DNA from 2 places in the Actinoplanes sp. NPDC051470 genome. Region 1 is predicted to be linked to the other one. Evidence: riboswitches for the same ligand, from Rfam matches in the RefSeq annotation. Region 1 holds a riboswitch; the other holds the start of a gene.
The links. Region 1 has a riboswitch for cobalamin ahead of AB0M54_RS39585 (ribonucleoside-diphosphate reductase subunit alpha). Riboswitches for the same ligand answer to the same signal wherever they lie in the genome.

Region 1 (7,309 bases):
TTCCCCGAGTGCAACAGCTCCACGAGTTCTCCCAGCGATCGATAGGTGGGGTCGGCCGAAGACTAGCTGACGTGGTCGGCTCGCCCGGCTCGGCGCTCGTGCGCCCGACTCCCCGGCATTCATCCTAAAATCGGCGACAGACTTCCTACTGGGGGGATACCAATGGCGATCATCAGGTCGTTTCGAGCATCGAGCCAGAACGTCAAGCGGCACTCGACCGACGTCGACTGCGAGTGGGCTGTTGTCGGCGGAGGAGATGACCGCGTCCTGCATCTCTCCACCTTCGGGAGCGACACCCGCAAGAGCCAGCCCAAGTCCAGTCAGAGCATTCAGCTCGACCGCGCCCGCGCGCAGGAACTGATCGACATCCTCGTCAAGGCGTTCCCAGGCATCTCGCGGTAAGCACGGTCAGCGCCAGCCGCTACCAAGCCGCAGCTCAGCAGAACCCATCTCGGTTCTCAAGGCGGCCGATCGGGGTGGGCATCGGACAACTCGACGGCGGTGACGGTCAAAGGTGGCTACGCCGGGTTCTCGGCCGCGCCCGAGCAGATCGCCGGCGCCACCGTGGCCGCGCCCACCGACACGATCAACCTCACCATGCGCGGCAAGATCAACTATCTGGCCAGGCCGGCACCTACACCCGCACCGTGACGTACACCCTGACGCCTTCCTACTGACTTCGTCTTAGGTTAGCCTCGCTAATCTCGGACATGGGGAAGGCCTTGTCATGAGCACCGTAAAGATCACCGACCGGGTCGACCTGGCCACGCTGGCCGCCGTCTACCGCCGGGTCCACGCCGGCGACCTGCACCTGACCGACCACAGTGACCCGTCGCCCGAGGACCGGCTCCGCTGGACCGCCGAGGCGCCCGGGTTCCAGGCCGCGGTCGGCTACGCGAACGGCGAGGTCGTCGGCGCGGTCGTGGGCTGCCCGCTGCCGCCCGAGACGCTGTGGTGGCGTGACCTCGGCGACGCCGACCCGGCCCTGGTGAAGGAGTGGCGGGGCCGCACGTTCGCGCTCTGCGAGGCATTCCTGCTGCCCGGCGCGCGGCGCTCCGACCTCGGCGTACGCATGATCGTGGAGCTGCTCGCGGCCCGCACCGAGGAACGCACGACGATGGCCGTCGCCGACACCAACACCCGGGTCTGGCACGCGCTGGAGAGCCGCCACTTCGAACACGTCGGCGACGTGGTCCCGTTCCCGGGCTGGCGTCCACACCGGATGCTGGTCCGCTCGCTCCCGCTGCGTCATGACCGAGCGGAACGAGCGTCATGACGCAGCGGCAGAGCATCGTGAGCGTGTACACCGAGGAACTTCCCGGTCTGGGTACGTTCGAGCTGGTCCGGCTCGACCCGGCGGCACACCTGGACACGATCTACGCCTGGGTCAGCGCCCGGCGCGCCGAGTTCTGGGGCATGACCGAGAACTCGCGCGACGAGGTCCGCGAGATCTACGAGTTCCTGGACGGCCTGGAGACCCACCACGCCTACCTGATGGAGCTGGACGGCACACCGATCGGCATCTTCCAGACCTACGAGCCCGAGCACGATCCGATCGGCGAGTACTACCCGGTGCAGGCCGGCGACTTCGGCATCCACCTCTTCCTGGCCCCGGCCGAGAAAGAGATCCAGGACTTCACGGGTACGGTCTCCGCGGCGCTGTTTCGCTTCGTCTTCCAGGTGCCGGCGCGGCAGCGGATCGTGGTCGAGCCGGACGCCCGCAACGAGCGCGCGCTGCGCCGCTGGAAGCGCCTCGGTTTCGTCTTCGACGCCCAGGTCACGCTGCCCCACAAGACCGCACAGCTGGCCTTCCTGGAACGGTCGTCGGCCGGCCGGTGAGCCCGGCCGGCCGCACAACCAAGGCGGCTCAGAAGTCGTCGTCGAAGCTGACGTTTCCGGTGACACCGACCTGGTAGGCCGAGACGCGCCGCTCGAAGAAGTTGGACAGCTCCTGCACGTCCTGCAGCTCCATGAAGGCGAACGGGTTCCTGCTGCCGTAGATCGGGTCGATGCCGAGGACGCCGAGGCGGCGGTCGGCGACGTGCTGCAGGTACTCCCGCATGTCGGTCAGGGACATGCCGGAGACGCCCTGCTCGAGCAGGTCGGCGGCGAACTGCACCTCGCACTCGACGGCCTCGGCCAGCATGTCCTTGACCTGCTGTTCCATCTCGGCGTCGAACAGGTCCGGCTCTTCCGCGCGGACCGTGTCGACGACGTCGAAGGCGAAAGCCATGTGCATCGACTCGTCGCGGAACACCCAGTTGGTGCCCGAGGCGAGGCCGTTGAGCAGCCCCCGGGAGCGCAGGAAGTAGACGTACGCGAACGCGCCGTAGAAGAACAGGCCCTCGATGCAGGCGGCGAAGCAGATCAGGTTGAGCAGGAACGCCCGCCGGTCCTCGCGGGTCCGCAACGAGCGCAGCTCGAAGATCGAGTCGATCCACTTGAAGCAGAACTCGGCCTTGCGGGCGATCGAGGGGATGTTCTCGACCGCGGCGAACGCCTCGTTCCGCTCCCTCTCGTCGGGGACGTAGGTGTCCAGCAGGTTCAGATAGAACTGAACATGGACGGCCTCCTCGAACAGCTGCCGCGAGAGGTAGAGCCGGCCCTCGGGCGAGTTGACGTGCTGATAGAGGTTGAGCACCAGGTTGTTGGCCACGATGGTGTCGCCGGTGGCGAAGAACGCGACCAGCCGCGAGACCAGGTGCTGCTCGGCCGGCGAGAGCTTGGCCAGGTCGGCGAGGTCGGAGTGCAGGTCGACCTCCTCGACGGTCCAGGTGTTCTTGATGGCGTCCTTGAAGCGGTCGAAGAAGTGCGGGTAGCGCATCGGCCGCAGCGTCAGGTCCATGCCCGGGTCCAGCAGCATCCGCTGGTCGGTGGTCTCGCGCGGGGCAGGAACGGTGGTCACTGGCAGGCCTCACAGGACTCGGGGTTCTCCAGGGAGCAGGCCACGGCCTCGACCTCGTCGACGGCCGGAACCGGCACGACGGGTGCGATCGACACGGTGGCCTGCTGGATCCGGGTCGCGGGCCGCGACCGCAGGTAGTACGTGGTCTTCAGCCCGGCTTTCCAGGCGAAGTTGTACATCGAGGAGAGCTTGCCGATGGTGGGCGAGCTCAGGAACAGGTTCAGCGACTGCGACTGGTCGATGAAGGGCTGCCGGGCCGCGGCCAGCTCGATCAGCGCCTTCTGCGGCAGCTCCCAGGCGGTACGGAACAGCTCGCGCACCTCGCCGGGCAGGCCGGTGAGGCCCTGCACCGAGCCCTCGGCCCGCCTGATCTGCTCACGGATGGCCGGGGTCCAGAGGCCGCGCGCCTTGAGTTCGCGTACCAGATAGGTGTTGATCTGAAGGAACTCGCCGGACATGGTCTCGCGCTTGAACAGGTTGGACACCTGCGGCTCGATGCACTCGTAGCAGCCGGCGATCGACGCGATCGTGGCCGTCGGGGCGATCGCGATCAGCAGGCTGTTACGCAGACCGTGCTCGGCCACCCGGGCCTTCAGTGCCGTCCATCGCTCGGTCTGCGTCGCCGGCGCGCCCCAAAGCTCGTGGTGCAGGTCGCCCTTCGCGGCCCGGGTCTCATCGAAGGCCGGGTAGGGGCCGAACCGCTCGGACAGCGCGGTCGAGGACTCCAGGGCGGTCAGGAAGATCTCCTCCTGTACGCGCGTCGACAACTCCTTCGCCTCGGCCGAGTCGAACGGCAACCGCAGCGTGAAGAACGCGTCCTGCAGACCCATCAGCCCCAGGCCGATCGGACGCCAGCGCGGGTTCGACGCCGCCGCCTGCTCCGACGGGTAGTAGTTGATGTCGATGACCCGGTCCAGGAACACCACCGCGGTGCGGACCGTGTCACGCAGCCGCTCCCAGTCGACGCCGCCGGCGGTCACGTGGGCGCCCAGGTTGATCGAGCCGAGGTTGCACACGGCGGTCTCGGCGTCGGAGTTGACCTCGAGGATCTCGGTGCACAGGTTGGACAGGTGGATGGTGTTGCCCGGGGCGCCGGTCTGGTTGGACAGGCGGTTCGAGCGGTCCTTGAAGGTCATCCAGCCGTTGCCGGTCTGGGCCAGGGTGCGCATCATCCGGCCGTACAGGTCGCGGGCCTTGACGGTTTTGACGGCCTTCTTCTCCGCGGCGCGGTAGGCCTCGTCGAAAGCCTCGCCGAACAGGTCCGGCAGCTCCGGCGCGTCCGACGGGTCGATCAGCGACCATTCGCCGTCGGCCTCGACGCGGCGCATGAACTCGTCCGGGATCCAGTTGGCCAGGTTGAGGTTGTGGGTGCGGCGCGAGTCCTCGCCGGTGTTGTCGCGCAGCTCGAGGAACTCCTCGATGTCCGGGTGCCACGGCTCCAGGTAGACGCAGGCCGCGCCCTTGCGGCGGCCGCCCTGATTGACCGCCGCCACCCCGGCGTCCAGCGTCTTGAGGAACGGGACGATGCCGTTCGACCTGCCGTTGGTACCCCGGATCAGCGCGCCCCGGCCGCGGACCCGCGACCAGGAGATGCCGATGCCGCCGGAGAACTTGGACAGCTTCGCCACCTGGTGGTAGCGCTCGTAGATCGAGTCGAGCTCGTCGCGCGGCGAGTCCACCAGGAAGCACGACGACATCTGCGTGTGCGACGTGCCCGAGTTGAACAGGGTCGGTGAGCTGGGCAGATAGGCCAGCGAGGACATCAGCCGGTAGAAGCCGATCGCCTCGGCCGGCGTCTCCGACAGGCCACAGGCGACGCGCAGCAGCCAGTACTGCGGCGTCTCGACCACCAGCCGCGTCGACGGGTGCCGCAGCAGGTAGCGGTCGGCCACCGTACGCACACCGAAGTATTCGAACCGCAGGTCACCGGCGTTGTCCACGGCGTCGTCCAGCTTGCGGGCGTTCAGCGTGACGAAGGTCAGCGTCTTGTCGCTGATCAGGCCCTGCTGGTGGGCGTACCGTCGGACGCGCAGGAGGACGCCACCGGGGAACCCCGCGAGACGCGGCCCGGCTGATGGCGTCGGCCGTCCCACGCGGCCTTCGACCGCCGCGCACACTCATGCGCGGCGCGCTGGCAGGTCTTCGGACTCGCGGGCACGACCCGTCGCCGGGTCACCTAGTGGCCGTCGCTTCCCAGGCCGGAGCCCAGTGCTTCATGACGGCGGTCGTTCCTGCTCACCGCTGCGGGGCAGTTCCGGATTCACACCGGATTCCCTGTTGCCTCGACCCTCCGGACGGAAGATCGAACCAGCTGCGAGCAACACCATATATGGCGGACTCGACGGAAGCACAACACAACATGTGGCGCGGCGTGTCGTTTCATGGCGGCTTACCGCCGGGCCGGCCGGCTGGTCGGCGGCCGCCGCTCAGAGCTTGCGGTACGTGCGGGGGCTGGTGCTCGCGACGTTGCCGGCCTTGTCGAAGACGTAGAAGACCACGGTGAACGTGTCGCCGTAGATCTGCGTGTTCAGCTTCACCGAGAACGGCGACGTGGTGTCGATGGCCTTGGTCCGGCCGTTGACCCGCATCTCGACGCGGTCGATGCCGTTCAGGTCGGCCACCCGCACCGGGATGGTCCAGATGCCGGAGAGCTGCGAGCCGGACGCCGGCGCGGTGATCGAGATCGTCGGCAGGGTGTTGTCGACCACCACGATCCGCCGGGTCACCGACCGGTTGCCCCAGCGGTCGGTCAGCGTCCAGGTCAGCACGCGAGCGCCGTCGCCGCCGATCGGCACGGTGGCCGAATAGGGCGGAACCGTGTCGGGGGCGGCCGCGCCGGTGAGCTGGGCCGAGATCGGGAGCGAGAGGTCGGTCGCCGCGACCGTGGTGTTCAGGTTGGCCCCGCGGACCAGCGCCCGCTCGGCCGGCTCGATCGAGGTGACCACCGGGCCCTGGTCGTCGACCTGGAACTGGGTCTGCACCGACGCGGTGTTGCCGGCCTTGTCGACCAGCTTGACCAGCAGCCGGCCGTCCTTGCCGGTGGCGTCCCAGGTGATCGTGAACGGCGCCTCGGTGCGGCGGCCGAGCACGTTGCCCGCGGTGTCATAGAGGACGACCTCGGTCAGATCGTCGGTGACCGGCGTGGCGGTGATCGTCGTCGGCCCGTGCACGACGTCGGTCAGCGCGGGCGAGAAGGTCGCCTGCGGCGGATCGGTGTCGACCTTGACCCGGGTGGACGCCTGGTCGCCGGCGCCCCGGGCGTCGTAGGCCCGGACCGTCACCGAGACCTCGAGATTGTTCTGTGCCACGGCCGGCTGGAGCAGCAGCGGGCCGTCCTTCACCGCCTGGCGCACCTGGACCACGCCGTCGATCAGCAGCTCGACCTGGACGGCGGTCGGGGCGTAGGTCGGCGAGATGTACTGCTTGGAGCCGACCAGCTGACCCTCGAGCAGCCCGGTGCCGAACACCAGGGTGCCGGCCGCCGCGGCCGGGGTCGCCGTTCCCGCCGCCACCATCAGACCCATGGCCGTAGCCGCGGTCCATCGCCGTGCCTTCACGTTGCGCCCCCGCTTCGTCGCCGTCGGTCCCGCCGCCTGACTTTAGGACAGCGTCCACAGTCGACGCGCTGGCCGATCAGTCAACTTTCCGGCAGCCGGCGACAGTCGGCATCATGGGGCGACGCCCGGCTTCCTCTTCGGGCACGGCGCGACGTCCGATCGCCGCCAGACGGTTGCCCGAGCGCGCCAGCAGACTCGTGCCATCAACGGCTCACCCGGTCAGCGTGCCGCTCAGGTGGGCGGCCGCGGCGATCGTGGCGGCGTACTGCGACCCGACCAGGCGGCGGATCTCGATCGGCGCCAGCTCGGCGGCCCGCGCGTCGGCGACGAGCCAGTCCGCGTACCGCTGCTCGATCTCGGCCAGCGCCGACCGGGCCGCCGCACGGACATTGCCCACCGCCGCCTCGCCGCGTAACGCCCGCAGCAGGACACCGCCGTAGCGCAGGCGCCACTCGTGCACGTTCAGGGCGAGCGACGTGGCCTCGGCAACGGTGGCCGGCCGGTCCGCCGTGGGCCGCAGGCTGCGCTCCTTGCGGGCCGGGCCGGCCTCGGCGAGGAAGCGGGTGAAGAACCGGGCGGCGCGCCAGAACGGCGAGTCCGGGGCGAGCAGGTTGTGCTCCACGGCGGACAGGGTGCGGGTCAGCAGGTCGGCCACGTCGATCAGCTCGGCGGCGTTCGCGGCCAGCGCGTCACGGTAGGTGACGCCGGCCGGCGAGGTGTCCCCGGCCCGCGGGTCGTGCCAGTACGGCAGCTCGCTGACCAGCATCAGGGCGCCCCAGCGGTCGGCGTACCAGGTGGTGCTGCCGCCCCGGATCGCCCACCGCTCGCCGCGCGCCATGGTCCGCTC
Region 2 (7,309 bases), on a different contig from region 1:
CCGGGCCGCCCGATGTTCCAGCACGCCGGCGCGTTGCCGCTGCTCGACGTACGCCCGGCTCTGCCGCTCGACCACCACGCAGTCGAGACCCGCCGTGCGGAGCAGGTTGGCCAGCGTGAGACCGGCCGGACCGGCCCCGATGATCGCGACGGTGGTGGTCTCGTGAGCCGCCTCAGACATTCATGCTCCTCATCAGCCTGCGCCCCGGCCAGCACATTAGGAGATGCCCTTCCGGGCACCACATGCGGGTCGCCTTCCCCGCCGGCCACGGCCACCCACCGTTCGCGCCTCGCTCCAGTCGCGCCCACGCCTGCCGATCGGTCAGGCATGGTGACGCGATGGCTGCGCCGGTCTGGCCGCTGGCCGGCGCGTTCGCGGCCGAGACCTGGGCCTGACCGCCGTCGCCGAGGGCGTAGAGACCGCCGAGCAGGCAGCCGACCTGCACCGCCTGGCTACCGCTTGGCCCAGGGCTGCCACGTCGGCAGGCCAGTCGTGCAGCCCGACTTCCACAAGCCGGCCGAGCTAACCACCACCTGACCTGGCGTCAGACTGGGCGGGAGTCTGCCCGCGCTTTGGCGAAGAATTCGGCCATGTCGGCGGCCATCGCCTCCGGTGCCTCCATCGCCACGAAGTGGTGGCGGGAGATGTTGTGTTCGGGCCAGTGGGTGATGCGGTTGGTGCGCTCGGCGAAGCGCCGGATTCCGGGCGGCCCGGTGAAGACGCCGGTCGGGACGGCCCGCTGACCCTCCGGCCAGGCGAACCCGCTTGTGTCGTACATCGGCCACGACGACGTCCCGAAGGTGCGCGTAAACCAGTAGACGCTCAGGTTCGTCAGCAGCGCATCGCGGTCGAGCACCTCGTCGAGCGGCTCCTTGGCCGCGCTGAACTCGTGGAACTTCTGCAGCATCCACGCCAGCGCGGCGACCGGCGAGTCGTGCCACCCGTAGGCGAACGTCTGCGGCGCCGCCCGCAACAGCGCGTGGTGGTCGACACCGGACATCCAGTCTTGTTGCTGCATCGCCGCGAACGCCGCCCGCTCCTCCTCGGTCATCTCGGGCACGTCCGCCTCGGTCGGGAAACCCAGCCCCGCGATCACGTAGACCCCGGCGACGTGCTCCGGATCAACCTTGGCCACCTCGGGCGCGACATAGGCGCCGAGGTCACCGCCCTGCGTCCCGTACCGCTCGTAACCCAGCCGGCGCATCAGCTCGGCCCACAGCCCGGCCACCCGCGCCACGCTGAACCCGGCCTCCCGCGGCGGCGCCGAGAACCCGAAGCCCGGCACCGACGGCACGACCACGTCGAAACCGCGGGCCACGAGCGGCCCGATCAGGTCGCGGAACTCGACGAACGTGTTCGGCCACCCGTGTGTCAGCACCACCGGGAACGCGTCCGGCTCACCCGACCGCACGTGCAGGAAGTGGACCGCCTGCCCGTCGATCTCCTCGATGAACTGGGGGAACTCGTTGAGTCGCCGCTCCTGCGCGCGCCAGTCGAAACCGTCGCGCCAGTAGCCGGCCACCTCCCGCAGATAGTCCGCCGGCACGCCTCGCCGCCAGTCGTCGCCGGGCAACTGGGGCGTCCACCTCGTACGGGCGAGGCGATCGTGCAGGTCGTCGAGGTCGGTCTGCGGGATCTCGATGCGGAAAGGTGTCATGCCACCGACGCTAGGAGCCATTGCGGTCAGTTCCTGTCCGGATAGGTGCGCGGCGTGTAGACGAACGTGCCACCATCGGCCCGGCTCACCGCGCGGGTCCGGCTCGACCCGACGATCAGCAGGCAGCGCATGTCCACCGTGGCCGGATCAAGCTCTCCGAGCGTGGTGACCCGGACGGTCTCGTCGGGCCCGCCGACGTCCCGGCCGACCACCACGACCGTCTCGGGATCGCGCTCGGCCAGCAGCAGCCGGCGCGCCTCGGCCAGCTGGGTGACCCGGGTGCGTGACGCCGGGTTGTAGATCGCGATCACCAGGTCGGCGCGGGTGGCCGCGGTCAGCCGCTCGGCGATCACCTCCCACGACTTCAACCGGTCGGACAGCGAGACGACACAGAAGTCGTGGCCCAGCGGCGCACCGACCCGGCTCGCCACCGCCTGCGCCGCGGTCAGGCCGGGCACGATCCGGATCGGCACGTCCTTCCACTGCGGATCGTCGGCCGTCTCCAGCACCGCGGCCGCCATCGCGAACACGCCCGGGTCGCCCGAGGACACCACCGCCACGCGCCGCCCGCGTTTGGCCAGGTCGAGCGCGAACGCCGCCCGCTCGGCCTCGACCCGGTTGTCCGACGCGTGCCGCTGCTGCCCGGGAACATGGGGCACCCGGTCGACGTAGGTCACGTAACCCACCACGTCGTCGGCCTCCGCCAGGGCGGCCCGCGCCTCGGGCGTCAGCCAGTCGCGGCTGCCCGGTCCCAGCCCGACGACCGTGACACCGCCGATGTCCCGGGTGGCCTTGACGCGGTTCGACGGGTCGCGGCTCGGCACCAGCGCCAGGGAGAAATACGGAACCGAATCGGGATCCACATCGGCCACCCGGCCGGTGCGCTCGCGGTCGGTCGTGGCCCGTTCCACATACCAGGCCTCGTCCAGCCGCCCGGCCCTCTCGAGCGCCTCGCGCACACCACCGAAGGTCCGCCCGAGCTTCATCACCGCCGCCGAGTCGGTCTCGGCCAGCCGGGCCGCCAGCACGTCGGGCGGCAGCGTCCCAGGCAGCACGGTCAGCACCTCGTCGCGTTCCACCAGCGGCCGCCCGAGCACCGCCGCCGCCGCGCTGACCGACGTCACACCCGGCACCACCACCGTCTCGAAGCGGTCAGCCAGCCGTTTGTGCATGTGCATGTAGGACCCGTAGAAGAACGGATCGCCCTCGGCCAGCACCACGACATCGCGTCCGGCCTCAAGATGGACCGCGAGCCGCTCGGCGCTCTCGGCGTAGAACTCGTCGATCGCGCCCTGATAACCGCCGGGATGGTCGGTCGTCTCGGTGGTGACCGGGTAGATCAGCGCCTCCTCGATCTGCCCGGGCCGGAGGTAGGGCTCGGCGATCGCGCGCGCGTTGCTGCGCCCGTGGCGCGCGGCGTGATAGGCCACCACCCCGGCCGCCGTGATCAGCCGGGCGGCCTTGACCGTCACCAGTTCCGGGTCGCCGGGGCCCAGCCCGACGCCGTACAGCCGGCCGCTCATTCCCGCTCCGAGGCCAGCGCGTTGACCGCCGCCGCCGTGATCGCGCTGCCGCCCCGCCGCCCACGCACCACCAGGAACTCCAACCCGGACGCGGCCAGCGCGTCCTTCGACTCGGCCGCGCCGATGAAGCCGACCGGGATGCCCAGCACCGCCGCCGGCCGGGGCGCGCCGGCCGCCACCATCTCGAGTAACCGGAACAGAGCGGTCGGCGCGTTCCCGATCGCCACCACCGCGCCGTCGAGCCGGTCGCCCCACAGATCCATCGCCGCGGCGCTGCGCGTGGTGCCCAGCCGCTGGGCGAGCCCGGGAACGGCCGGGTCGCGCAGGGTGCACACCACGTCGTTGTTCGCGGGAAGACGACCGCGCGTCACGCCGGACGCGACCATCTCGGCGTCGCAGAGGATCGGCGCGCCGTCCTGCAACGCCTTGCGGGCGGCCGTGGCCAGGCCGTCGCTCCAGCCCACGTCGGGCACCAGGTCGACCATGCCGCAGGCGTGGATCATCCGCACCACGACCGGCGCCAGGTCGGCGGGCAGCCCGCCGAGGTCGGCCTCCGCGCGGATGGTCGCGAACGACCGCCGATAGATCTCCGCGCCGTCGCGCTCGTATTCCATCACGCCCTCCTCGCCCTCGTGACCAGCGCGCCCACGCCGCTCACGGGTGCCGTACCGCTTCCCTGCGGCCCGGTCACCGTGTAACCGTCCCCGGTCGCCTCGACCCGGACATGCTCTCCCGCCGGGCTGCCGCAGCCGCGCGCGCAGCCGATCCAGTGCACCGGCAGGCCTTCGCCGAAGGTCGTGGCCGCGTCGGCGTCATGTCGCACGTCGGCCAGCGCCCTCGCGCACCCCGGTCGCCCGGCGCAGGCGGTCACCCCGGACCAACGCGACCCGGGCGCCACCTCGAGACCCACACCGGCCAGGTCACGCAGCCACCGCTCGGCGTCGTCGCGGCTCTGATCGAGGACGACCACGCCACGCCACGGCGTCACGGTCAGGTCACCGGCCTCGGCCAGCACCGCGAGCTGAGTCTGGTGGAGCAGGCCGAGCGGGGCCAGCGCGGCCGCGGCGAACCGCCCGTCGGCTTGCTCGACGACGCCGATCGGCTCGGTCGCGACCGGTGGCGTCACCGCGCTCGACGGGTTCAGCGCGACGCCCAGGCGGGTCGCTGTGCGTGTGGCGACCTCGGCCGGGCCGTCGGCCAGCTCGCGCAGGCGCCAGGCCGGGACGGACCGCTCGGCCCGCACCTCGAGGAAGGAGTACGCCCCGGCGGTCAGCGCCGCGACCACCGCGTCGACGGGCACCCGCAGGCCCTCGTCGCGCCCGGCGAACAGGATCGCCGCGCCCTCGGCCGTCTCGACGGCGGCCAGATCGGCGGCGGCCGGCGCCGGGCCGACCGCGAACAGGAAGCGCCCGGGCAGGCCGGCCAGGCCGGGCTCGGCACACACCGCCCGGTCGAGGGCGCGGACCAGCGGGCGGACCTCCCACCCGCCGGCGGTGGGAACTGCGGCGATGTTGCGTACCAGCTCATGGGTTTCGGACGGCAGCAGGCCGCACCCCCGCAGCGCCTCGGCCAGCGCCTGGGCCGGGGCCTCGACGAGGGCACGGAGCTGGGCGTTGGCCCGGGAGGTGATCTCGAGGTGGTCGTCACCCCAGCGGCGCGCGATGGTCGCGAGCGTTGCCACCTGTGCGCCGGTGAGCAGGCCGCCGGGCAGCCGGACGCGTGCCAGCGGCCCGTCGGCCGCGGCGTGCAACCGCAGCGCGCCGGGACAGGCGTCGACGTCCGAGTGCCGGACCGAAGGAGAACTCACGGGCCGGACACTACCCAGCCCAGCAGACGCTGATGTAAGCCTGCGTCAGCAGCGTCACATCGGCCGGGGCCGCTTGACGGCGCTGATCGCGGACCGGAAGGGTGGAAGGCCACGAGCGGCGAAGGTTCGTGGAGGAAGCCGGTGCGATTCCGGCGCGGTCCCGCCACTGTCACGAGCCAGGAACTCCACGAATGTGTCGTCAACCCTTCGACCCCGGGGCGCGGACCCCGGATGGGAGCGCGCGTGTTTCTCCTGCTGTCGACCTCTGACACCGACCTTCTGAGCGCCCGGGCCAGCGGCGCCGCCTATCGGCCGGCCAACCCCGCACGCACCGGGGCCGACGAGCTCCCCGCGCTGCTGGAAGGCGTCGATCTGGTCGTCGTGCGCCTGCTCGGCGGCCGCCGCGCCTGGCCCGAGGGCCTCGACGCGCTGCTGGCCGGCCAGGTCCCGGTCGTGGTGCTCGGTGGCGAGCAGGCGCCCGACGCCGAGCTGATGAAGCTGTCCACCGTCCCGGCCGGGGTGGCCGCCGAGGCACACGGCTATCTCGCGTACGGCGGCGCGGCGAACCTCGCGTCCCTGCACGACTTCCTCTCCGACACGATCCTCCTCACCGGCCACGGCTTCGCGCCCGCGGCCGAGGCGCCCGACTGGGGTGTCCTCGAACGCGAGGCGGCCCCCGCGACCGGCCCGACCGTGGCGATCCTCTACTACCGCGCCCACCACATGGCCGGGAACACCGCGTTCGTCGAGGCGCTGTGCCAGGCCATCGAGGCGCAGGGTGCGACGCCGTTGCCCATCTTCACCGCCTCCCTCCGGCGCATCGGCCCCGAGCTGCTCACCGAGCTGCGACGGGCGGACGCCCTGGTGGTGACCGTGCTCGCGGCCGGCGGCACCCAGCCCGCCACGGCCGGCGCCGGCGGTGACGACGAGGCGTGGGATGTCGGCGTGCTCGCCGAGCTCGACGTGCCGATCCTCCAGGCGCTCTGCCTGACCAGCAGCCGGGCCACGTGGGCGGCGAGCGATGACGGGCTGTCCCCGCTCGACGCGGCCACCCAGGTGGCGATCCCCGAGTTCGACGGCCGGATCATCACGGTGCCGTTCTCGTTCAAGGAGATCGACCCCGACGGCCTGTCGATCTACGTGGCCGACCCGGAACGCGCCGCCCGGGTGGCCGGCATCGCGTTCCGGCACGCCCGGCTGCGACACATCCCGCCGGCCGAGCGGCGCGTCGTGCTCATGCTGTCGGCCTACCCGACCAAGCACTCACGCATCGGTAACGCCGTCGGTCTCGACACGCCGCAGTCCACGGTCCGGCTGCTCGCCGCGCTGCGCGACGCCGGCTACCGCGTCGGCGGGTTCGACCAGTACGACGGCGACGGCCTGATCCACACGCTGATCGCGGCCGGCGGGCAGGACCCCGACTGGCTCACCGAGGAGCAGCTGGCCGGCAACCCGGTGCGGATCAACGGCGAGAAGTACGCTCGGTGGTTCGCCACGTTGCCGTCGGAACTGCGCGCCGCCATGACGGAACACTGGGGCCCGCCACCGGGCGAGCTCTACGTCGACCAGGGCGACATCGTGCTCGCCGCGCTCCGTGACGAGAACGTTGTCGTGATGGTCCAGCCGCCCCGTGGTTTCGGCGCCAACCCGGTGGCCATCTACCACGACCCCGACCTGCCGCCCAGCCACCACTACCTGGCGGCCTACCGCTGGGTGGCCGACGAGTTCCGCGCCGACGCGGTCGTGCATGTCGGCAAGCACGGCAACCTCGAGTGGCTGCCCGGCAAGAACGTCGGCATGTCGGCGGCCGACGGCACCGACGCCGCGCTCGGCGACCTTCCGCTGATCTACCCGTTCCTGGTCAACGACCCCGGCGAGGGCACCCAGGCCAAGCGCCGGGCCCACGCCACGCTGATCGATCACCTGATCCCGCCGATGGCGCGGGCCGAGTCGTACGGCGACATCGCCCGCCTCGAGCAACTGCTCGACGAGCACGCCAACATCGCCGCGCTCGACCCGGCGAAACTGCCCGCGATCCGGGCCCAGATCTGGACGCTGATCCAGGCCGCCCGCCTCGACCACGACCTCGGCCTGTCCGACCGGCCCGGCGACGAGGAGTTCGACGAGTTCATCCTGCACGTCGACGGATGGCTCTGCGAGGTCAAGGACGTGCAGATCCGCGACGGCCTGCACGTGCTGGGCGCGGCGCCGGCCGGCGAGGCCCGCGTCAACCTGGTGCTGGCGATGCTGCGCGCCCGGCAGATGTGGGCCGGTAAGGTCGCCGCGCTGCCCGGCCTGCGCGAGGCCCTCGGGCTGGCCGAG

Region 2: linked by a shared signal. The riboswitch ahead of cobN (cobaltochelatase subunit CobN) and the one ahead of AB0M54_RS39585 (ribonucleoside-diphosphate reductase subunit alpha) in region 1 are both predicted to bind cobalamin.

Annotation. Positions count from the first base shown of each region.
Region 1 covers NZ_JBFBAA010000034.1:64,615-71,923, reverse strand. The annotation lists gene AB0M54_RS39615 (phosphoribosylaminoimidazolesuccinocarboxamide synthase) at 1-23, opposite strand, end outside; gene AB0M54_RS39610 (hypothetical protein) at 163-402, shown strand; gene AB0M54_RS39605 (hypothetical protein) at 502-651, shown strand; gene AB0M54_RS39600 (N-acetyltransferase) at 728-1,276, shown strand; gene AB0M54_RS39595 (GNAT family N-acetyltransferase) at 1,273-1,839, shown strand; gene AB0M54_RS39590 (ribonucleotide-diphosphate reductase subunit beta) at 1,868-2,863, opposite strand; partial or broken gene AB0M54_RS39585 (ribonucleoside-diphosphate reductase subunit alpha) at 2,902-4,926, opposite strand; cobalamin riboswitch at 5,021-5,232, opposite strand; gene AB0M54_RS39580 (Ig-like domain-containing protein) at 5,332-6,462, opposite strand; gene AB0M54_RS39575 (M14 family zinc carboxypeptidase) at 6,674-7,309, opposite strand, start outside.
Region 2 covers NZ_JBFBAA010000004.1:110,327-117,635, reverse strand. The annotation lists gene AB0M54_RS09685 (4-hydroxybenzoate 3-monooxygenase) at 1-180, opposite strand, end outside; gene AB0M54_RS09680 (epoxide hydrolase) at 545-1,657, opposite strand; gene AB0M54_RS09675 (precorrin-2 C(20)-methyltransferase) at 1,684-3,180, opposite strand; gene AB0M54_RS09670 (precorrin-8X methylmutase) at 3,177-3,797, opposite strand; gene AB0M54_RS09665 (precorrin-3B synthase) at 3,794-4,987, opposite strand; cobalamin riboswitch at 5,060-5,192, shown strand; gene cobN (cobaltochelatase subunit CobN) at 5,219-7,309, shown strand, end outside.